3 regions of the Sphingomonas sp. BK036 genome follow, and region 1 is predicted to be linked to each of the others. Evidence: predicted binding sites of a transcription regulator. Region 1 holds the regulator's gene; each other region holds the start of a gene.
The links. The regulator LexA, encoded in region 1, represses DNA repair genes until DNA is damaged. The targets are predictions, from matches to a motif close to GTTCCNCNCTTGTTCT.
Positions count from the first base shown of each region.

Region 1 (7,812 bases):
GGACGGCACGATCCACGTCCAGGCCGGCGCCGGCATCGTCGCCGACAGCATCCCCGAATACGAACAGCGCGAATGCGAGGCGAAGGCTGGCGCGATCCTAGCGGCAGCCCGCGAAGCGGTCGGCCGAGCAAAAGCGCCAAGCTTCGGTCAGTAAACTAAACCACCCCGTCATCCTGACGAAAGTCAGGATTCAGGGTCACGAGGACCGCCCTTGCTGGCTCTGGATCCTGACTTTCGTCAGGATGACACGAGACGTTGGATCACGGCGTAGTCGTCGTCTCGCTGCTCGGCGCCCGACGCTCAGCCGCATACGCGTTGTTACGCGCCAGGAAACAACCCGACTGGCCACCCGTGCCAACCGCCGAACACGTATCCGGCAACCCGCCCGCAACTCGCCCGATCTGGTCCATCGACGCCGCGCGGTTGACCCAGCTCTGGTTCTGCGCGGCGATCGGCTTGTCCTCGCGCAGCGCCTTGGGGATCCGGTACGGCTGGTCGAGCGTCGAGCACACCACGACTTCGCCGTTCGTCGACGGCGGGCACTTCTGGTCCCCGGTGAGCGTGACGCTGCGGATCCGCTGCGGCGGCGAGGCGACCTGTGCATCCTGCGCGGACGCCATGGCGGGAAGCGCGATCAGTGCGGCGAGGACGACGGTACGAAACATGGGGGTAGGCTCCTTTGAAGGGATAACGTCCGTCACACAGCATTGCTCCGCACTGAATGAAGGTCGCCCGCGCCCCTCATATAGGGACGACCATCGTCATCCGCGACCGCCCCGCGGCACTTTGCGGCACGCCGCCGCCGCGCGCCTTGCATGGCCCCGCGCTTCGGCTATGGCGGCGCAATGATCCTCGTCGTCGACAATTACGACAGCTTCACTTGGAACCTCGTCCATTATCTGATGGAGCTGGGCGTCGAAGTGGAAGTCGTCCGCAACGACGCGATCTCCGCCGGGCAAGCCTTGTCGTCGGGCGCGGACGCGTTCCTCATCTCCCCCGGCCCCTGCACGCCGACCGAGGCGGGCGTCAGCCTCGATCTCGTCGCCGCCTGCGCAGACGCGGGCAAGCCGCTGCTCGGCGTGTGCCTCGGCCATCAGGCGATCGGCCAGCATTTCGGCGGCAAGGTCGAGCGCGGCGGGCTGATGCACGGCAAGACCTCGCCGGTCCTCCACGACGATACCGGGCTCTACGCCGGACTCCCCTCGCCGTTCATCGCCACGCGCTACCACTCGCTGATCGTCAACGACGTGCCCGACACGCTCGTGGTCAACGCGACCGCGCAGGACGGCACCGTCATGGGCTTCCGCCACGCCACGCTGCCGATCCACGGCGTCCAGTTCCACCCCGAAAGCATCGCCACCGAACACGGCCATGCGATGCTGGCGAACTTCCTGAAAATGGCCGACATCCCGGTAAAGCCGCGCGACGGGTTGCAGCTGTGAGCACCACCACGCTCCTCCCCGATCCCTCCTCCCCCCTCTCGCGCGAATCCGCCCGCGAAGCCTTCGCCGACATCCTCGACGGGCGCGCCGGCGAGGATGCGATCGCGACCTTCCTGATCGATCTGTCGGCACGCGGCGAAACCAGCATAGAGATCGCCGAAGCCGCGCGCGCGCTGCGCACCCGCATGATCCCGATCGACGCCCCCGCCGGCGCGATCGACGTCTGCGGCACCGGCGGCGATGGCCACCACACGCTCAACGTCTCGACCGCAGTCGCGCTCGTCGTCGCAGCCTGCGGCGTCCCCGTCGCCAAGCACGGCAACCGCGCCGCCTCGAGCAAGGCCGGCGCCGCCGACACGCTCGAAGTGCTCGGCCTAGACATGGACCGCGCCGGCGCGACCGCCGAGGCGAGCCTCAACGACATCGGCATCGCCTTCCTGTTCGCCGCCAACCACCACCCGGCGATGAAGCGCATCACCCCGATCCGCCAGCGCATCGGCAAGCGCACGATCTTCAACCTGATGGGCCCGCTCGCCAACCCGGCCGGCACCACCCGCCAGCTGATCGGCATCGCGCGACCCGACTACGTGACGCTCTACGCCGATGCGCTCGAACAGCTCGGCACGCAGGCGGCGCTGGTCGTCTCGGGCGAAGAAGGCCTCGACGAACTGTCGGGCGCCGGCCCCAGCATCGTCGCCTCGGTCGGCAGCGTCTCGCTCCCCGCGCGCATCGCCCCCGAGGACGCCGGCCTCACCGCCCACGCCATCACCGACATCCGCGGCGGCGACGCGCATCACAATGCCGATGCTCTGCGCCGCCTGCTCAAGGGCGAGACGGGCGCGTACCGCGACGCCGTCCTGCTCAACGCCGCCGCTGCCTTGATGGTCGCCGGCACCATCCCCACCCTTGAGGACGGCGTCGCGAAAGCCGCCACCGCCCTCGACACCGGCAGCGCCGACGCGCTGCTCGCCCGCTGGATCGCCTACTGACATGACCATGCTCGACCGTATCCTCGAGACCAAGCGCGCCGAAGTCGCCGCACGCAAGGCCACCACCTCGCTCGCCGATATCGACGCCGGGATCGCGCGCATGTCGAAACCACGCGGCTTCCGCGCCGCGCTTGATGCGAAGCCCGGCTATGCGCTGGTCGCCGAGGTCAAGAAGGCGAGCCCCTCGAAGGGCCTGATCCGCGCCGACTTCGATCCGGTCGCGCACGCCCGCGCCTATGAAGCCGGCGGTGCCGCGTGCCTGTCGGTGCTGACCGACGAAAAATGGTTCCAGGGCGCCGACGCCTACCTGACCGCCGCGCGCGACGCCGTCTCCATCCCCGTCCTGCGCAAGGACTTCATGGTCGACCCATGGCAGTCGACGGAAGCGCGCGCGATCGGCGCCGACTGCATCCTCATCATCGTCGCCGCGCTCGACGACGTGCAGATGGCGGAGATCGAGGCGTCCGCGCTCGAATGCGGCATGGACGTCCTCGTCGAGGTCCATGACGCGCACGAAATGGAGCGCGCGCTCATGCTCGAGTCGCGGCTGATCGGCGTCAACAATCGCGACCTGCGCGACTTCACCGTCGACTTCAACCGCACCTACGAGCTGGTCAGCCGCGCGCCCAAGGAATGCACCTTCGTTGCCGAAAGCGGCCTCACCACGCGCGCAGAGCTCGACGCGATGGCCGAGCACGACATCCGCTGCTTCCTGATCGGCGAAGCGCTCATGCGCCAGGACGATGTCGAGGCCGCGACGCGGGCGCTGGTAGGATGACCGGCCTCACGCACATCGACGAAGCCGGCGCGGCACGGATGGTCGACGTCGGCGGCAAGGCGGTCACCGCGCGCGAAGCCGTCGCCTCGGGCCGGATCACCATGTCCGCCGAAGCCGCCGCCGCGATCGGCGCGGGCACGGCCAAGAAGGGCGACGTCCTCGCGGTCGCGCGCGTCGCCGGGATCATGGCGGCCAAGCGCACCAGCGACCTGATCCCGCTCTGTCACCCGCTCCCGCTGACCAAGGTCGAGATCGACCTGACCGTCGACGCAACCGGCGTCACCGCCACCGCCACCGCCTCGACCGAAGGCAAGACCGGTGTTGAAATGGAAGCGCTCACCGCCGCGACGGTCACGCTGTTGACGATCTACGACATGGCCAAAGCGATCGACAAGACGATGGTCCTCTCCGACATCCGCGTCCGCGCCAAATCAGGCGGCAAATCCGGCAACTGGACCGCCTGACAACCCCCTCTCCCCAAAGGGGAGAGGGAAAGACGCCAAAGGCGTCGAGGGTGAGGGCACGCCAAGCGCAGTGACCTCAATCACCCATAGCCCATTCGTGATCCTCGACGATCGTCGACTCCACCGGCCGCCCCGCCGCATCGAGCGAAGGGTCGTACCGAAACCGCTGCTCGATCAGCCGACACGTCAGGTCATCGAGTTCCCGGCTCCCGCTGGACCCGGTCACCCGACACCGCGTCACGCGACCATCGATCCCGACCACATACCGCACCGACACCCGCCCCCGGATCCCCGTCTCCGCCGCCTCGCGCGGATAGTCGGAGTCCTTTAGCCGCCCCTTGCGCCACTGCGGCGGCGTCTCCTCGCCACCTCCACCGTCGCCATCGCCAGACCCACCGCTCCCGGTGCCATTGCCGATCCCCCCGCTCCCGGTCCCCGGCCCACGCACGTCCGAAGCCCCGGCCGTCGCCTGCGCGCCCAGCCCGGCCTTCTCCGCCACCACCACCGGCGGCGGCACCACGATCGGCACGACCGGCGGCGGCGCCACGAGTTCGGTCGCCTTAGACTTGAGATTGGGCGGCGATGCAGCCCCCTCTGGCTTGCGGCTCGGCGACGGCCGCGGCTTGACCTTTTCGACCGGCGGCGGCGGCGGTGGCGGCGCCACCCCAAACACCTTCAACGCCTCCCCGACCGCCGCCGGCATCGGCACGACCAGCCCGTTGAGGAGCGCATAGCCAAGCATCCCCGGCAACACGACCGCCCCGATCGCTGCGCCGATCCTGTCTCTCGTCCGTGGCTGCGTTGCACTCATCCTATTGATCTGGTGCGTCATTGCGCACCAGAAAAGCCCCTCACCGCATGAACGCAAGCTGGCCAACGCCCCCACTACCTCCACCCCGGCGAAGGCCGGGGCCCAATTGGGAAGGCCCAAATACTAACGAGCGCCCTCCGCCCCACCCTGTTTCCCCGCGAAGGCGGGGACCCAGACTGGGCTCCCGCCTTCGCGGGAGAACAAGGAAGCAGGAGCTGACCTCGAATAGACCGGAACACCCCCCCACCCCAACAACACCTGTCCTACACACCAAACCGATGGCACAGCACGGAACATACCGCCCCACCCCCGCGCTTCCCCTACGACACCGCCCCAAACGGCGACCCGCCAAACACCTCCCAGCGTCTATACTTCCTATACTTCACTTTTCAGAACCGCCCGAAAACAGAGACTTACGCATGACCCTAGTCCCCGTCGCCGAAGCTCAGACCCGCCTCTTCGCCATGGCCCCCCGCGTCGGTCATGAGACCGTTCCCCTGCGCGACGCCGCCGGCCGCTGGGCCGCCGAGGATATCCTCGCCCGCCGCACCCAACCCGCCGCCGACCTGTCGGCAATGGACGGCTACGCGATCCGTTTCGTCGACCTCCCCGGCCCTTGGTCGGTCATCGGCGAAAGCGCCGCCGGCCGGCCCTTCACCGGCGCGGTCGGCGCAGGTGAGGCCACCCGCATCTTCACCGGCGCCGCAATCCCCGAGGGCGCCGACACCGTCATGGTCCAGGAAGAAGCCGAGCGCGACGGCGCCACGCTGATCCTCGCCGGCGAAGGTCCGCCGACGCTGGGCCGCAACACCCGCCGCAAGGGGCTCGACTTCTCGACCGGGACGCGTCTGATCGCGGCCGGCCAGCGTCTCAGCCCCGCGCGCATCGCCGTCGCCGCGACCGGCGGCCATGGCAGCCTCACCGTCAACCGCCGAGTCCGCGTCGCGGTTGCCGCCACCGGTGACGAACTCGTCCCGCCGGGCTCGACCACCGATGGCGTCGCGCTCCCCGAATCGAACGGCATCATGCTCGCCGCGATGCTCGCCGACATGCCGGTCGACGTCATCGACCTCGGCATCCTCCCCGACAATCTCGACGTCCTGCGCGACGCTTTCGCAAGCGTCGAGGCCGACCTGCTCGTCACCACCGGTGGCGCTTCGGTCGGCGACCACGACCTCGTCCGCCCGGCGATCGAGGCGGCGGGCGGAACGATTGATTTCTGGCGGATCGCGCTGCGCCCCGGCAAGCCGATGATGGCCGGCAGGATCTGCGACATGATGGTGCTCGGGCTTCCCGGCAATCCGGTCTCCGCATTCGTCACCGCGATCCTGTTCGTCAAACCCGTCGTCGCGCACATGGCGGGCGCAAGCGATCCGCTACCGCAGGCGACGCATGCGCTGCTCGGCGAAGACCTGCCCGCGAACAACGCGCGGACCGATTATCTCCGCGCCGAACTGCGTGACGGCAAGGCCTATGCCTCGACGATGCAGGACAGCTCGATGCTCCTGACGCTTGCCCGCTCGACCTGCCTGATAGTACGTCCCGGCAGCGCACCGGTGGCAAACACAGGCGAATCGGCGGAAATCCTCGTCATTGCGTAATGGCGGCGCTTGACGTCACCATTTATGTTCCATAGAAGTTCCTCGTCTGTTCCGGACGGAGAACCGCCATGCTCACGCGCAAGCAGCACGAACTCGTCTGCTTCATCAACGATCGCCTCAACGATACCGGTGTGTCACCGTCGTTCGAGGAAATGAAGGACGCGCTCGACCTGAAATCCAAGTCGGGCGTCCACCGTCTGATCAGCGCGCTCGAGGAGCGCAACTTCATCCGCCGCCTGCCGAACCGCGCGCGCGCGCTCGAAGTGCTGCGGATGCCGGAACGTCCGGAAAAGCCCGAGAAGAAGGTCGCGGCGAAGTCGTCGAACGTGAAGGCGGCGCCTGCTGCCGCCACGCCACAGCCCGCCAACGACGTCATCGAGATCCCGCTTCACGGTCGCATCGCCGCCGGTGTCCCGATCGAGGCGTTCGAAGGCAGCACGATGCTCGCCGTCCCCGCCGCGTTGCTGGGCACCGGCGAGCATTACGCGCTCGAGGTGTCGGGCGATTCGATGGTCGAGGCAGGTATCCTCGACGGCGACTATGCGCTCATCCGCCGCACCGATATCGCCCGCGATGGCGAGATCGTCGTGGCGTTGATCGAGGACAGCGAAGCCACGCTCAAGTTCTTCCGCCGCGAAGGCGCCATGGTCCGCCTCGACCCGGCCAACCGCGCCTACGACCCCCAGCGCTATGCGCCGGCGCAAGTCCGCGTCCAGGGCAAGCTGTCGGGCATCCTCCGCCGCTACGACTGAAACCGACGCGCCACCGGGGTGAAGCGCCGGGCCTGCCCAGGTCCGGCGCCTAGCGTCGGCGGATCGCGCCACGGATGACGGTCACCCGGCGACAGGATGGTCTCCACCCGGCCAGATCCCAACGTCACCGCCACCCCCCCGGTCCGCCGCAGGATATTTCGGTCGAGCCGCAACCATCGCGGCGTGCAGCGCCTCGGCAGGTTCCGCTCGCTGACGACGATATCGGCGATCCGGCACGCGGCGAGCAGCTGGTCGATCGGCACCATATACGCACTCCGCGTCGCAAGAACCCGCCACGTCCGCCCGCCCCCGGCGATATCGGTCACGCAAAGATCCCGGCTGCACCGCGCGTCGGGCTGGTCGGCCAGGAACAACGGTTCGCCGTCGACCCCGCCATTTTCCGCCAGCGTGGCGCGCGTATAGTCCCCCGCCCGGTCCCGCAGCATCGCCAGTCCCGCCGCCGTCCGCACCGCGACATGCCGCCCGTCTCCCGTCACCAGAATGTCCGGCGGCGGTGTCGTCAGCGCCCAGATCGCCCCCACCGCCAACGGCACGCCGCCTAGCCGCCGCCACCGCGTCCGCCACAGCGCAATCCAGATCCCACCAACGACCATCAACGCAAACGTCGCAACTGGCATCGCCGGCAAGGCCCGCACCGACCCCGGCGCATCGGCCACGCGGTGCGCAAGCCACAACAGCGCATCGAGCGACGTCTGCACCATCCACCAGACCGGTGCGCCCATCCCCCCGGCATCGAGCAGCAACGCCAGCGCCTCGAGCGGCATGACGACGAACGTCGTCAGCGGGATCGCCACGATGTTGGCGAACGCACCGTACAAACCCGATTTGTGAAAATGAAAGACCGCGATCGGCATCAGCGCGACCTCCACCAACAGCCCGGTCAGCAGCAGCGACGCCACCCCGCGCCCCAGCTTCCGGACGCGCCCCTCGTCATGCGCGCCGAAAAAGGTCCGG
Region 1 covers NZ_SGXR01000004.1:628,521-636,332, reverse strand. Annotated here, with positions in the region: gene trpE (anthranilate synthase component I) at 1-154, shown strand, start outside; gene EV283_RS10080 (hypothetical protein) at 261-665, opposite strand; gene EV283_RS10075 (aminodeoxychorismate/anthranilate synthase component II) at 846-1,442, shown strand; gene trpD (anthranilate phosphoribosyltransferase) at 1,439-2,431, shown strand; gene trpC (indole-3-glycerol phosphate synthase TrpC) at 2,433-3,209, shown strand; gene moaC (cyclic pyranopterin monophosphate synthase MoaC) at 3,206-3,673, shown strand; gene EV283_RS10055 (energy transducer TonB) at 3,750-4,484, opposite strand; gene EV283_RS10050 (molybdopterin molybdotransferase MoeA) at 4,904-6,085, shown strand; gene lexA (transcriptional repressor LexA) at 6,154-6,837, shown strand; gene EV283_RS10040 (ComEC/Rec2 family competence protein) at 6,828-7,812, opposite strand, start outside.

Region 2 (7,812 bases), 420 kb from region 1:
GAGATCAGTGTCTGTGTGCTCGAAAAGGGCTCGGAGGTCGGCGCGCACATCCTGTCGGGCGCGGTCATCGACCCCAAAAGCCTCGACGAATTGCTGCCCAACTGGCGCGAGGATGGCTGCCCGCTCGCCGAGGTGCCGGTGACCGAGAACCATCACTGGATCCTCAGCAAGACGAAGAAGAGCGAAATGCCGCACTTCGTTACGCCGTCGTTCATGCACAACAAGGGCACCTATACCGGCAGCCTCGGCAATCTGTGCCGCTGGCTTGCGGGCAAGGCGGAGGAACTCGGCGTTGAGATCTTCCCCGGCTTTGCCGCCGCCGAAATCCTGTTCAACGACGATGGCTCGGTCAAGGGCGTCGCGACCGGCGACATGGGCGTCGCGCGCGACGGTACGCACAAGGGCGATTATACCCCCGGCCTCGAACTCCACGCCAAATACACTTTCTTCTCCGAAGGCTGCCGCGGTCACCTGACCAAGCAGTTGATCGGCAAGTTCGATCTCGCCAAGGACAGCGATCCGCAGGTGTATGGCCTCGGTATCAAGGAGCTGTGGGACATCGATCCCGCGCTCCATTCGCCCGGCCGCGTCATCCACACGCAGGGCTGGCCGCTGACCGAGACAGACGGCTCGAACGGCGGCGGCTGGATCTATCACCAGGCGAACGGGCAGGTGTCGATCGGGTTCGTGACGTGGCTCAACTACACCAACCCGCATCTTTCGCCGTTCCACGAGATGCAGCGCTGGAAGACGCATCCCGAGATCGCCGCGCTGCTCAAGGGCGCCAAGCGCGTGAGCTACGGCGCGCGCGCGATCAGCGACGGCGGGCTGCAGTCGATCCCCAAGCTCGTGATGCCCGGCGCCGCGCTGATCGGCGACAGCGCGGGCTTCCTCAACGTGCCGCGGATCAAGGGCACGCACACCGCGATGAAGTCGGGCATGATGGCCGCCGAGGCCGCGGTCGAGGCGATCGTCTCGCAGCGCGGCCATGACGAACTCGCCGCCTATCCCGAAGCGTTCGAGACGTCGTGGGTCAAGAAGGAGCTGTCGGTCGTCCGCAACGTCGTGCCGCTGGTCAAGAAGTTCGGCGACCTGGTCGGGTCGGGGCTTGCCGGCGTGACGATGTGGCTCGAGCATCTCGGGATCAAGGTGCCCTTCACGATGCACCATCATCCCGATCACGAAAGCCTGTGGCGCAAGGATCTGGTCAAGCCGATCGACTATCCCAAGGCCGACGGCGTCCTCACCTTCGATCGCCTGTCGTCGGTGTTCATCTCGAACACCAACCACGAGGAGGACCAGCCGGTCCACCTGACGCTCAAGGATCCGGCGGTACCGATTACCTACAACCTGCCGATGTACGACGAACCCGCGCAACGCTATTGCCCGGCCGGCGTTTACGAGGTCGTCGGCGTCGAAGAGGGCGATCCGAAATTCGTCATCAACGCGCAGAACTGCGTCCACTGCAAGACCTGCGACATCAAGGACCCGACCCAGAACATCAACTGGGTCGTACCCGAGGGCGGCGGAGGCCCCAATTATCCCAACATGTAAGACCCTGCGTCTGCCTCTCCTCCTCCTGCTCGGTCTCGCCGTGGCGGCACCCGCCGCGGCCGAGACGGGGGATCTCTCCGCCTATCTGAAAGCGCGCGCTGCCGATGCCGCGGGCCGGCCCGATCTCGCCGCCGCCAGCTATGCCAGGGTGCTGGCGGCATCGCCCGACGATCCCGTCGTCGCGATCCGCGCGTACCGCGAGGCGCTCGAGGCAGGCGACATGCCGCTCGCCTCCCGCGCCGCCACCGTCCTCAACAGGGCGGGCGTAGCCCCTGCGGATGCCGCGCTCCTGCCTCTGGCAGACGCCGCGCGGGCGGGGGACGCCAAGGCCGCCAACGCCGCGATCGCGACGCTCGCCACCGGGCCGCTCGTCGTTCTCGCGCCCTCGCTCTACGCCTGGGTCGCGCATGCCGAGGGGCGCGATCCGGAACCGTCGCTCGCCACCGCCGCCAAGGACCCCGTCGCCAACCGCTTCGCCACCGAAGCACGCACGCTGATCGCCGCCGCACCGCGCCGCCAGCCGCTCGCGATCGGCGTCTCGCGGCTGCTCGCCCGGCTCGCTAGCGATCTTGCGGCGGGCGAGCCCTCGCCCCTGTCGATCGCGCTGACGCAGGCGGCGTTGCGCGCGGCCCCCCGCTACGACAGCGCGAGAATCCTGCTCGCCGACGCGCTCGCCCGTAACAGGATCGTCGATCGCGCGCTCGCCGTCCTCGACGAGGTCGATCCGAAGGGGCCGTCCGCCACCGCCGCCGCCGCCGAGCGGGTCGAGATCCTCGCCAATGCCGACCGCGACGGCGAGGCGCTGGCCGCTGCGAAGAACCGGGTCGACCAGGCGGACGCCGAACCCGCCGACTGGCAACGCTATGCCGACCTGCTGCTGACCACCGGCAACCCTGCCGAAGCCGCGACCTGGTATCGCCGTATCATCTCGGCCGACGGGGCGAATGGCGGCAGCTGGGGCTCATGGCTGCAATATGGCGGTGCGCTCGACCAGGCGGGGCGCTGGCCCGAGGCGCGCGACGCTCTCGAAAAGGCGGTCGCGCGGGGTCCCGCACAACCGCTTGCGCTCAATTATCTCGGCTTCGCGCAGGTCGAGCATGGCGACGACATCCCAGCCTCCATCCGGCTGCTGGAGCGCGCCAGCCGGCTCGATCCGGCCAACGCGTCGATCATCGATTCGCTGGGCTGGGCCTATCATCTTTCCGGAGACACCACGCGCGCGCTCCCGCTTCTCGAACGCGCGGGGCAGGGCGATCCCGCCAATGCCGAGATCAGCGATCACCTCGGCGATGCCTATTGGACGATCGGTCGCCAATATGAGGCGCGCTACGCCTGGCGCGCCGCGCTGCTGACTGCCGAACCGAGCGACACCGCCCGCCTGACCGCCAAGATCGCCAACGGCCTCCCGCCAAAAGCTCGTCGCTGATTCGTTTTCCCACGGGGGGGAGCGGGCTCACACGGCTTCTGTGGGGAGGGCGATGCAGACGGCGGCAATGAGCGTAACGCAGCGCGCACCTGGCCCGCACAGGGCGAAGCGTGCGCAACGCCCCCTCCGTCATCCTGACGAAAGTCAGGATCCAGAGTAACGACCGATCCCCTGCCTGGCTCTGGATCCTGACTTTCGTCAGGATGACGGATGTTGGAGGCTACGTCGCAGACCGTTGCCAGCCTATCTCCGTCCGCTAAGCCGGAGCCCAACCCGTCAAACTCGAGACCCACGATGCCCGCCACGACCGAACCCGCCCCGGCAAAGATCAACCTGGCGCTCCACGTCCGCCGCCGCCGCCCCGACGGCTATCACGACCTCGAAACGCTGTTCGCCTTCGCCACCGACGGCGACATCGTTACGGTCGAAGCGGCCGACGCCAACAGCTTCACCATCACCGGCCCCTTCGCAGATGCACTGCTCCCCGCCCCAGAACACACCACCAGCCCGGACTCCGCCGGGGTGGCGGCATGGAGTGGCAACCTCGTCACCGCCGCCGCCGACGCCTTCACCGCCGCATTCGCCCCGAACGCCCGTCACGCGATAACCCTCGAAAAGCATCTCCCGATCGCCTCGGGCATCGGCGGAGGCTCGGCTGATGCCGCCGCCACGCTGCGCGCGCTCGCCCGCCTTCACGGTATCGCCGCGACCGAGCCCCGCCTCAACGCGATCGCCGCCCAACTCGGCGCGGACGTCCCCGCGTGCCTTGCCAACCGCACCACGCTTGGCACCGGCAAGGGCGACACGCTCACAAACCTCGAAGGCCTGTCCGGCACGCCGCTCCTCCTCGTAAACCCCGGCGTCGCGGTCGCCACCGCCGCCGTCTTCAAGACCTGGGACGGCCAGGATCGCGGCCCCATCCCCGAAGGCGACCTTCTCACGCGCGCAACCGCCGGTCGCAACGATCTGGAGCCCCCCGCCCTGGCATTGGCCCCCGTCATCGCCGAGGTCCGCACGCTGCTCGACGCGGCGCACGACGTGCTGCTATCCAGAATGTGCGGTTCCGGCGCCACCTGCTTCGCCCTCTTCGGGACCGCCGAAGCCCGAGATGTCGCCGCCGCCGCCGCGCACGCCCGCGGCTGGTGGACGCTCGCAACGACACTCGCCTGAACGACTGTCCGTCATCCTGACGAAAGTCACGACCCGGAACCAGAAACGAATGCGCCGGCCCTACCAAGCGCGCGCCTGAACGACCCGACCCATTCTCGACCAGACTCTGCCTTTTTCGCCCAAACTCGATGTTCCGCACTTGTTCCATGAGAACAAAGGGAATACATGGCGTTTGACGCGTTGAATGGCACGCGCGCTTGCTTTAGCGATGGAGCTTATCAATGGCCGCTAATCTGAAAGTGATCGACACCGGCATGGCAACCGCAACCAACGACCGGCAAAAGGCGCTGGACGCCGCGCTCGCGCAGATCGACCGCGCGTTCGGCAAGGGCTCGGCGATGCGCCTGGGCTCCAAGGAAACGATGCAGGTCGAGGTCATCTCGACCGGCTCGCTCGGGCTCGACATCGCGCTCGGCGTCGGCGGCCTGCCGCGCGGCCGCGTGATCGAGATTTACGGCCCGGAGAGCTCGGGAAAGACCACGCTCGCGCTCCACGTGATCGCCGAAGCGCAGAAGGGCGGCGGCACCGCGGCGTTCGTCGATGCCGAGCATGCGCTCGACCCGGTCTACGCCAGAAAGCTTGGCGTCAACATCGACGAGCTGATCGTGTCGCAGCCCGACACCGGCGAGCAGGCGCTCGAGATCGTCGACACGCTGGTCCGCTCGAACGCGATCGACGTGCTCGTGGTCGACTCGGTCGCGGCGCTCGTGCCGCGCGCGGAAATCGAGGGCGAGATGGGCGACAGCCATGTCGGCCTCCAGGCGCGCCTGATGTCGCAGTCGCTGCGCAAGCTCACCGGCTCGATCAGCCGCTCGCGCTGCATGGTCATCTTCATCAACCAGCTCCGCATGAAGATCGGCGTGATGTACGGCAATCCGGAGACGACGACGGGCGGCAACGCGCTGAAGTTCTACGCCTCGGTCCGTCTCGACATCCGCCGCATCGGCGCGGTCAAGGCCGGCGAAGAGGTGACGGGCAACCAGACGCGCGTGAAGGTCGTCAAGAACAAGGTCGCGCCGCCGTTCAAGCAGGTCGAGTTCGACATCATGTACGGGCAGGGCGTCTCGAAGCTCGGCGAGATCCTCGATCTCGGCGTGAAGGCTGGGCTCGTCGAGAAGTCGGGTGCCTGGTTCAGCTACGACAGCGTCCGTCTCGGCCAGGGTCGCGAGAATTCGAAGACCTTCCTCAAGGACAACCCCGAAACCGCCGATCGCCTCGAAAAGCAGATCCGCGCGCGCACCGACAAGGTCGCCGAGGAAATGATGGTAGGCCCCGGCGCCGAAGACGACGCATAACCCGAACGCTCCCCCGTCAAGCTAGAGCCGGACTGCTTGACCCTCTCCCCTCGGGGAGAGGGAGGGGCCCATTGCCCTTGCAATGGGAGGGTGAGGGCACGCGAGGAAACGCGTCGCCCCCAAGCCCACACCACCCCGGCGACCGCCGCGGCCAGTTGGGAAGGCCGCTCATGTCGATTGCCACGACGACGCAAGCCCGCACCACCCCGGCGAAGGCCGGGGCCCAGTTGGGAAGGGCTCACAAACCGAGCGCCCGGACAACCCAAAGCCATACCATCCCGGCGAACGCCGGAGCCAGTTGGGAAGGCCGCTCATGTCGAGTGCCACGACAACCCAAACCCACGCCACCCCGGCGAAGGCCGGGGCACAATTGGGATGTCTTCTCAATTCAGGTGCTACGACGCGCCCGCCCCAATGGTCTCCCGCGAAGGCGGCAGCCCAGGCTGGATCCCCGCCTTCGCGGGGAATACGGATACGCAATCTACCGCCGCCGCGAAAAATCCCTCGATGCAGACCCCGCGCGAGCGTCTATACTTCCTATACTTCACTCCCCCGAACGCCCCCGAACCCCAAGCATGAAGCGCCCCGCTGATGACCACAGGCTTTGACTGGACCGGCAGGATTGGCGACGTCTGGGCCGAGGAATGGCGCCGCACCGACCGCAGCTTCGCGAACCTCACGCCGCACCTGAACGCCGCGATCCTCGCCGCCGCGTCTCCGCAAACCGCCAAGGTCATCGACATCGGCTGCGGCGCGGGCGCGACCACGCTGACCACCGCGCAGGCGCTCCCGAACGCGAACGTCACTGGTATCGATCTCTCCCCCACGCTGATCGAGACCGCCCGGCAGCGCGCGGCGGACCACGCCAACGCGCAGTTCGAATGCGCCGACATCACCGCCGCCGCCGCGCAGCACGCCCCGGTCGATCTTTACGTCTCGCGCCACGGCGTCATGTTCTTCACCGACCCCGTTGCCGCCTTCGCCACGCTTGCCGCCGCCGCCGCGCGGAACGCGACGGTCGTCTTCTCCTGTTTCGCCGAACGCGCCGCCAATCGCTGGGCCACCGAAACCATCGCCGCCACCGGCGGCGACGCGGACGCACCAGCGACGACCGCACCCGGCCCGTTCGCGTTCGCCGACCCCGGCCATGTCGCCGCCATCCTCGCCGACGCCGGCTGGCACCCGGCACCGCCCAGCCGCATCGACTTCGCCTATCGCGCCGGCGGCGGACCCGACCCCGTCACCGACGCGGTCGACTATTTCCGCCGCATCGGCCCCGCCGCCTCGGCGATCCGCAACGCCGCGCCCGCGGAACGCGCGCGCCACATCGCGCGTCTCACCCAGGTCTGCGACCGTCACCGCGTCGGCGACACGGTGGAATTTCCCGCCGTCGCCTGGATCTGGACGGCGCGCACCGCGGCCCGATAAGCGTGTCGGCGGGATAGAAGAGCAGGGGAGCCAGCATGATCATCGTCCACCACCTCGAAAACTCGCGATCGCAGCGGATCCTGTGGATGCTCGAGGAACTCGGCCTCCCCTACGAAATCAAGCGCTACGAGCGGAACCCCGAGACCATGCTCGCCCCGCCCGAACTCAAGAAGGTGCACCCGCTCGGCAAGTCGCCGGTGATCGAGGATGAGGATCAGATCATCGCCGAGACCGGCGCGATCGTCGAATATCTCGTCGACAAGGCGGACGGCAAACTCGGTGCACCCGCCAACCGCGGCGATGCGCTGCGCTACCGCTTCTGGCTGCATTACGCCGAAGGCTCGATGATGCCGCCGCTGCTGCTGAAGCTCGTCCTCGCGCGCATCCCGATCATGGGCAAGGTCGCGGTCAAGAAGATCCAGCCGATGATCGATGTCCATCTCGACTATGTCGAATCGGAACTCTCGCAGCGCCCCTGGTTCGCCGGCGACCAGATGACCGCCGCCGACATCATGATGAGCTTCCCGCTCGAGGCTGCGCGCAGCCGAGGCGGTCTGAACGAATCCCGCCCCGCAACGATCGCGTGGCTCGCCAAGGTGCACGCCCGGCCTGCCTATCAGGCCGGGCTCAAAAAGGGCGGCCCCTACGCCTACGCGTGAGCAGTTGAGTCACGCCGCCGCCGCCTTTCCGTCATCCTGGGCTCGACCCAGGATCCAGAGCCACGAGCGCGCCGATGGTTGCTCTGGATCCCAGCCTTCGCTGGGATGACGGAGTGAATACGAGGTCGTCGCCTCAACCCTGACCCGGCCCGATCTTGTCGAAGCTGTCGACATTCGTCTTCGGCCCATGCCCCGACGGTGCATGCGGAAAGTCCCGGTCCGCCGGCTCGCGCTCGTCGAGCCCGCCCTCCCACTTCGCGACCACCGTCGCCGCGACCGC
Region 2 covers NZ_SGXR01000004.1:203,641-211,452, forward strand. Annotated here, with positions in the region: gene EV283_RS07985 (electron transfer flavoprotein-ubiquinone oxidoreductase) at 1-1,554, shown strand, start outside; gene EV283_RS07990 (tetratricopeptide repeat protein) at 1,595-2,980, shown strand; gene EV283_RS07995 (4-(cytidine 5'-diphospho)-2-C-methyl-D-erythritol kinase) at 3,275-4,150, shown strand; gene recA (recombinase RecA) at 4,372-5,445, shown strand; gene EV283_RS08005 (class I SAM-dependent methyltransferase) at 6,037-6,873, shown strand; gene EV283_RS08010 (glutathione S-transferase) at 6,909-7,532, shown strand; gene EV283_RS08015 (dicarboxylate/amino acid:cation symporter) at 7,666-7,812, opposite strand, start outside.
Region 2: a site for LexA is predicted at 4,281-4,296, ahead of recA (recombinase RecA). Genes of this name have one in related genera too.

Region 3 (7,812 bases), on a different contig from region 1:
CGGACCTAGTCGCCGGATCCAACTCGGAATTGGGTCGTCTGTATACCGCCCGCCGTTAACGGCCGTTTTTTCGAGGAAATTTAATGAGCGACGTGGACATACGGCATTTGCAACGGTGCGTTGCGCTGGCGACAGCAGCGGTCGACGCGGGCGATCAACCATTCGGCTCGATCCTTGTATCGCGCGACGGAATTGTGTTGTTCGAGGATCGAAATCGGACGGGCGGCGGGGACCCAACACGCCATCCGGAGTTCGCGATCGCGCGCTGGGCAGTCGAACATCTGTCGCCAGACGAGCGGCGACATGCTGTCGTCTACACTTCTGGCGAACATTGCGCGATGTGTGCAGCAGCGCACGGGCTCGTCGGGTTGCGCCGTATCGTCTACGCGACGTCCACTCCACAGCTGAGTCACTGAATGCAGGAGCTGGGTAAGCCATCGCTCGGCATCGCTCTGCTGCGCGTCACTGACGTGGTGCCAGATGCGGACGTAACTGGCCCGGTGCTCGACTTTTCCGACGAGGTCCGAGCACTCCACGCACGCGCCGTCAGCTAGTGTGATACGGGCCGGTCAGACCGCCAGGCCATTCGCCTCGACATGGTCGGTGATCTCGCCGGCGGTCGTCCACCAGATACGCGGATCGTCCGCTTCCCGAAGCTCCGTCAGGACGCGGGCGAGTGCGGATACACGGTGTGCCTGCCCCATGATGAAGGGGTGGAGCGCGATATGCGGCACCGTGCAAGTCGATTCCCAAGAGCACGCTGTCTAACCACTTGAGGGTGCTTCGCGCTGCAGGTTTAATCGAGACGACCCAAACTGGGCGCGAAATGATCAGCATGCTGCCCCGTTCTGATTTCGACCGGCGCTTCAGGCCTCCTCAACGCGGTGCTAGGGTCAGGACCCGTTGATAAAGCCAGAAAATAACGACGGCAGCGAGAGCGATGGCGGACAAGAAGAGTGTCGGATATTTATCGGAGCGGGTCGCAACGCTGCGCCATTCCTTCAGCCGCCCGAACATGATCTCGATGCGGCTACGGCGCCTGTAGCGGCGCTTGTCGCATTTGATGGGCTCGAGCCGGGATCGCTGACCCGGGATGCACGGCTGGACGCCCTTGACCTGTAAGGCATCCCTGAACCAGTCGGCATCGTAGCCGCGGTCGCTGAGCGGCCACTGTGCCTTGGACAGATCGTCCAGCAGCGCGGCCGCACCGATGTAGTCGCTGAACTGTCCAGCGGTCATGAAGAAGCTTAGTGGGCGGCCGTTTGCATCGGTCACAGCGTAAATCTTCGTGTTCGTACCGCCTTTAATGCGACCAATCGGGCGCCCGAGATCCCCTTTTTTAGCTCGCAGGCTCGATGCCGTGCTGTGCGCTTTGAGATACGTCGCGCGATCATGACGGTCTTAGGATCGGCATCAGCAGCAGGCAGCCCCTCCATTACACGGAGGAACACACCCATTTCACCCTACCGTTTCCAGCGATTCTTGAGCGTCTTGTGCGGATCGTAAACGATAGGCGTATCACGCCAGCGCAGCCTATTGCGGTTCACGAAACCGATGCCTCTCAATACCCATCGGTCGTCAACTCGCGGCTTGCCATGGCTCTTGGGGAAGTATGGCCGCAGGCGCGCCATCTGCTCGTCCGTCAGCCAGTACAGGTCGCTCATCCCAGGTTTCCTCACGGAGCCTGAATCAGATCGCGTCTCTTACATCAATGGGTCCTAGCCCTAGCCATGGCGAACGACGGCACAAAGACCGTACTGGACTCCGCCAGCGTCGCAGCTGTGCAGCTGAGGCCAAGTAAGCCTGCCGGTCACGATGTAAGGCAAAGTCTATGAGGCTACATCTGGGCGGGGGCCGATCGCGGACCTCGCAGCCGAAGCGATGCGCACTCGAAACATTGATTTCTAACGGCTGGCGATGCGTTCTCGCGTGACACGAGGATCTTCGTAGAGATCACGGACCGCAAGGAGCCGAAAGACATTCCACCAGCGCTGCCAGCGATGCTCGGCTGCATCGTGGATCATGTGGCAACGCTGACATAGGGCTTTAAGGTTCGAAGACGCGCTGTTGCCGGGATCATGATCGAGATGCGCACACGCCAGAACTACATAGGTCACCCGGATCGACGCCAGCACGAACCCTGCTTTCATGGAAACACGCTTGCCGCGGTCCGACCGCCAGCACCGGACATCGGCATCCCACCAGCGTCCGTCGCCGAGATGGACGACACGGCGCAGATGTGGCCTGCTGCATCCCTCGCATCGAGCACCCGCACGATCGAACCGAACAGTCTGCGACAGCTGCCGCCAGTCGATCGGGTAGAGCCAGCGGTTCTCGGGGCGGATCGGCATGACGGTTCTATGAGTCAGGTGCAGCGAGAACGAAAGCAAATTCGTTCCGATCTGTTTCCGTTCCGTTTCGCAACCGTTCCGTACCGCGGTGAGCCGTGGTCAAGACCAAAGAGTCTGAACTGCGGGACATAAACCTAGTTGACCAACCCTATCCCGTGATGGAACATAAAGAGAACGTATAGAGTCTAGCCGTCATGAACACCGCCCTCGAGTCCCTGCCGACCACCATCGCCGACCTGCGGACTATCGCTACGCCGGCGGTGGATCACCGCATCATGCCATTCGGTATCCCTGCGCTTGACGATCGTCTCGCGAGCGGGGGGCTGCGCGCAGGCGCGCTGCATGAGGTGGCCGCACAAAGCTGTTCAATGGTCGACGATGCTGCGGCGACGCTGTTCCTGGCAGGTATCGCCGCACGAGAGGCTGCCCATACACGCGGACCGGTGCTGTGGGTGAGCTGTCGCAACGATCTTTACGCACCTGGCCTTGAACAGGCCGGGCTATCGTCAGCCGACCTGATCCACGCACAACCCCGTGACGATGCGGCCCTGCTCGCTGTCGTCGAGGATGCGGTGCGCGACGGAACGCCGTCGACAGTGATCGCCGAGGTAAGCCGGATGTCGATGGTAGTGACCCGGCGCCTGCAACTGGTAGCGGCCGACGTCGACATCCCCATTCTTATCCTGCGGCGCCGACGCACCCGCGACCAGGATCCGCTCACCGAACCGTCCGCTGCCTGGACACGCTGGCGCATCGCCAGTGCGTCATCCGAGCGCCTGGGTGTTGCAGGCGTTGGACGGTCACGGTGGTGGGTCGAGGTCGCACGGCAGCGTGGCGGCGAAGCATTTTCGATGATTTTGGAGGGCTGCGATGAGACGGGTTGTCTCGCTGTTCCTGCCGCACTTGGCCATCGAGCGGCTGAGACGGCTGGACCGGCACGCTACGCGGCCGCCTGAGGGGCCAGCCCTTCAGCTTCCTGTCGACGACGATCCCGGTCCGTGTTCGGTACCGCGGGGCGGCGGGTGGCGGCCGGGTGCACGGTGGGCACGTGCCGACATGCCGACCAGGCACGATGTCGAAGGCTCGATCGCAGCGCTGCCTACGCATGCCAAACCGCCCATGCGTGAACTTGGCCGACGTTCGGAAGCGGCGAACCATCCGTTCCACGGACTTGCGCCAGCGGATAGTCACGACAGGGTCGCAACGACCGTCGCTGCGTTCCACCGGGCACCGCTCGCACTGGTCGGCAAGGTGGGCCGGCGCGAAGAGGTGGTGGCCGCCTGCGATGGCGCTGCGGCGTTGGGGATCACAATCGGAATGGCCGCGACCCATGCGCGCGCGCTGGTGTCCGATCTCGACATCCGACCGTCCGAGACCGAGGCGGATGCAGCGTTGCTGGACCAGCTCGCGCTGCGTGCGGTGCGCCGCTGGTCGCCGATCGCAGCAGCCACGCCGCCCGATGGGCTGTGGCTCGACCTGACCGGCTGCGCGCATCTTCATGGCGGCGAAGAGCGGTTCTGTCGGCGTCTGCGCGCCTTTTGCCAGCGTGCCGGATTCACGGCGCGCGTGGCGGTGGCGGACACACCGGGCGCGGCCCACGCCGTTGCGCGGTTCGGGTCTGCCGACATCACGATCGTCCCGGCAGGGCGGACGGTCGACGCGCTTAGCGCTCTTCCGGTCGCTGCGCTGCGCCTTGCCGGCACTGCGCTTGTCGCCGCCCGCAAGTTCGGTTTCGAGCGCGTCGCCGATCTCCTGCCTGTCGCGCGCGGGCCGTTGGCACGCCGGCTCGGGCTGGCGGCGATTACGCGACTCGATCAAGCCCTCGGTGCGGTCGCCGAGCCCATCACGACGCGGACCGACAAGGTCATACCGACCGTCGAGCGCCGGCTGCTCGAACCGATCGTTACCGCAGACGCGATCGCGCAGGTCATGGAGGATTTGCTCAGCGACATGGCCGAACTGCTGCGCGAGGAGGGACTTGGCGTACGATCGTTACGGCTTGGTGGCTTACGCGTCGATGGTACCGAGCAGATTGTGGCCGTCGGTACATCACGCCCGACGCGCGAGGTCTCGCACCTTTTGCGGCTCATGAAGCTCCGGATCGAACGGATTGATCCGGGTTTGGGGCTCGAGCAATTCTATCTGGCGGCGCCGCACACCGAGCCACTCGATGCGGTCGACCTCGGCGCGGTTCTTGTTGGTGAGGTCCTCGTGCGCGATCCGGCCCGTCTCGTCGACGTCGTGGCCGGCCGCATTGGTGCTGACGCCGTGTTCCGGATCGCCCCTGTTGAAAGTCACGTGCCCGAGCGCGCCGTCATGCGCGCCGACCCGGTGGTAGCGCCCGCGGGCTGGCCGAAATGGCGACGACCGACGCGCCTGTTGGCCAGGCCCGAACCGCTATGGGGCGTCATAGCGCTCATGCCCGATCAGCCACCACGACGGTTCGAATGGCGTGGCCGTCCGCACAAGGTCGTGGCCGGCGACGGCCCTGAGCGGATCCACGGTGAATGGTGGCGTCGTGACGCGGAAGTGTGGGCGGTGCGCGACTATTACCGCGTCGAGGACGATACAGGCGGTCGCTACTGGGTGTTCCGGCGTGGCGACGGGTTCGTCGAGGACACCGGCGATCTGAGTTGGTGGATGCACGGCGTGTTCGCATGACCGACTATGTCGAACTCCAGGTCCTCACGCATTTCTCTCTGCTGCGCGGCGCGTCGAGCCCTGAGGAACTGTTCGCGGCAGCGGCGCTGCTCGGCTATCCCTCGATTGGGGTCAGCGATATCGGCACCGTCGCGGGGGTGGTGCGTGCATGGGAAGCGCAGAAGGCGACGGGCGTTCGCTCGATCGCCGGCACGCGCCTCAACCTCTCCTGCGGGCGGCAGTTGCTGCTGTACCCGACCAACCGCCCCGCCTGGTCGCGTCTGACGCGGCTGCTGACGGTGGGCAAGAAGCGGGCGGGGAAGGGCGGATGCCTGCTCGACTGGCATGACCTCGAACCCTGGTCGGAGGGCATGATCGCCATCCTGCTGCCGCACGAGGCGGACGAGGATAATCTCTCGGCGCTCGCCGATCTGAAGACGGTCTATGGGCGTCGCGGGTACATGGCGCTGTTCCAGCGACGCCGGCCGGACGATGCTGTGCGGATCGACGCTCTGGCGCGGCAGGCGGGCGGCGTGGGCGTTCGCGCGGTGGTGACGGGTGATGTCCTCTACCACGCGCCAGAAGCACGGCTGCTGCAGGACGTTGTGACGGCCGTGCGCGAGAAATGCACCGTCGACGAGCTTGGCTACCGGCGCGAGGTCAACGCCGATCGTGCGCTCAAATCTCCCGACGAGATGGTCCGGCGCTTCAAAGCGTATCCCGACGCGCTGCGTGCGAGCGTCGATATTGCGCGTCTGTGCACCTTCGATCTGGGCGAACTGGCCTATCAATACCCGCACGAGCGGCTGATCGACGGGCTGACCGCGCAAGAGGCGCTGCAGAAGCTGGCGGAAGACGCGGTCGACGTGATGTTCAACGGTACGGTGCCGGCTGCCTATACCGAGCAGATCGCCCACGAGATGCGGCTGATCGGTGAGCTTGGCTATGCGCCATATTTCTTGACCGTCTACGCGATCGTTCGCGAAGCCCGCCGGCGGGGTATCCTGTGCCAGGGCCGCGGCTCGGCCGCCAATTCCTGCGTCTGCTTCGTGCTTGGCGTCACCTCGATCGACCCGATCAAGCACGAGCTGCTGTTCGAGCGCTTCGTCAGCGGCGAGCGCCGCGAGCCGCCCGACATCGACGTCGACTTCGAGCATGAGCGCCGCGAAGAGATCATCCAGTGGATCTATGAGACCTATGGCCGCAACCATTCCGCGTTGACCGCAGTGGTCACGCGCTACCGGGCGCGCGGTGCCGTACGCGACGTAGGCAAGGCGCTCGGTCTGCCCGAGGATCTGACCTCGTCATTGGCCGGCCAGGTGTGGGGCTGGTCGGCCGAGGGCGTCGGTGAAAAGCAGGTCAACGAGTTGAACCTCGACATCGGCGATCGTCGCCTGCGCCTGACGCTCGAGCTTGCCCGCAAGCTGATCGGCGTGCCGCGCCACATGTCACAGCACCCGGGCGGCTTCGTCCTCACCCATGACCGTCTCGACGATCTCGTCCCGATCGAACCCGCGGCGATGGACGACCGCCAGATCATCGAATGGGACAAGGACGACATCGATGCGCTGAAGTTCATGAAGGTCGACGTGCTGGGTCTCGGCATGCTCGGCTGCATGAACCGCGCTTTCAACATGCTCGAGGCGGACAAGGGGCTGCGCGTCGGTTTGGCCGACCTGCAGGACGACGATCCCGACGTGTACGCCATGATCTCGAAGGCCGACACGCTCGGCACCTTCCAGATCGAAAGCCGCGCGCAGATGTCGATGCTGCCGCGGATGAAGCCGCGGCGCTTCTATGATCTCGTCATTCAGGTCGCGATCGTACGGCCGGGGCCGATCCAGGGCGACATGGTCCATCCGTATCTGCGCCGGCGCGAAGGGCTGGAGAAGCCGGAATACCCACGACCTGAGTTACGCGCGGTACTGGAAAAGACGCTCGGCGTGCCGCTGTTCCAGGAACAGGCCATGAAGGTCGCGATCGTCGGTGCCGGTTTCACGCCAGCCGAAGCGGATCAGCTGCGCCGCGCCATGGCGACGTTCAAGTTTACGGGTGGCGTGTCGCACTTCAGCGAAAAGCTTATCGGAGGCATGGTTGAGCGCGGCTACCCCCGTGAGTTTGCCGAGCGCACCTTCCGCCAGCTCGAGGGCTTCGGCTCCTACGGCTTCCCCGAAAGCCACGCGGCGTCGTTCGCCAAGATCTCCTACGCTTCGTCATGGATGAAGCATCATCATCCCGATGTGTTCTGCGCGAGCCTGATGAATGCGCAGCCGATGGGCTTCTATGCGCCCGCGCAAATCGTCCGCGACGCGCGCGAGCACGGCGTCGTGGTTCGCCCCCCTTGCGTCAATGCGAGCCGCTGGGACTGCACGCTGGAGCCGTATAGCGGGCGCTACCTCGCCGTACGGTTGGGGCTCAGGCAGATCCGCGGCCTGTCTAACGCGGACGGCGCCAAGATCGTTGGCGCGCGCGAGTTGACCGTGTTCGAGAGCGTAGAGGACGTATGGCGGCGATCGGGTGTCCAGCGCGCGGCGATCGAGAAGCTCGCGGACGGTGATGCCTTTCATAGCTTTGGCGCCGATCGTCGCCAGGGCTTGTGGAAGGTGAGGGGGCTCGGTGAAGCGCCGTTGCCGCTGTTCGCCGCGGCCGATCGCGCCGACCAGGCCGTCAGTGCGGAAGGGATCGAGCCTGATGTCGAACTGCGCCCACTGACCGATGGTCGCGAGGTGATCGAGGACTACCGCGCGCTGCAACTCTCTCTGCGCGCGCATCCGCTGACTTTCGTGCGTGATGAACTGGCCAGGCGTGGCGTGACCAGATG
Region 3 covers NZ_SGXR01000007.1:96,330-104,141, reverse strand. Annotated here, with positions in the region: gene EV283_RS16325 (nucleoside deaminase) at 84-416, shown strand; gene EV283_RS16320 (hypothetical protein) at 570-734, opposite strand; gene EV283_RS16315 (hypothetical protein) at 773-907, shown strand; partial or broken gene EV283_RS16310 (IS5 family transposase) at 877-1,664, opposite strand; gene EV283_RS16305 (hypothetical protein) at 1,905-2,351, opposite strand; gene EV283_RS16300 (protein ImuA) at 2,546-3,307, shown strand; gene EV283_RS16295 (DNA polymerase Y family protein) at 3,471-5,012, shown strand; gene EV283_RS16290 (error-prone DNA polymerase) at 5,009-7,812, shown strand, end outside.
Region 3: a site for LexA is predicted at 2,512-2,527, ahead of EV283_RS16300 (protein ImuA). Genes of this name have one in related genera too.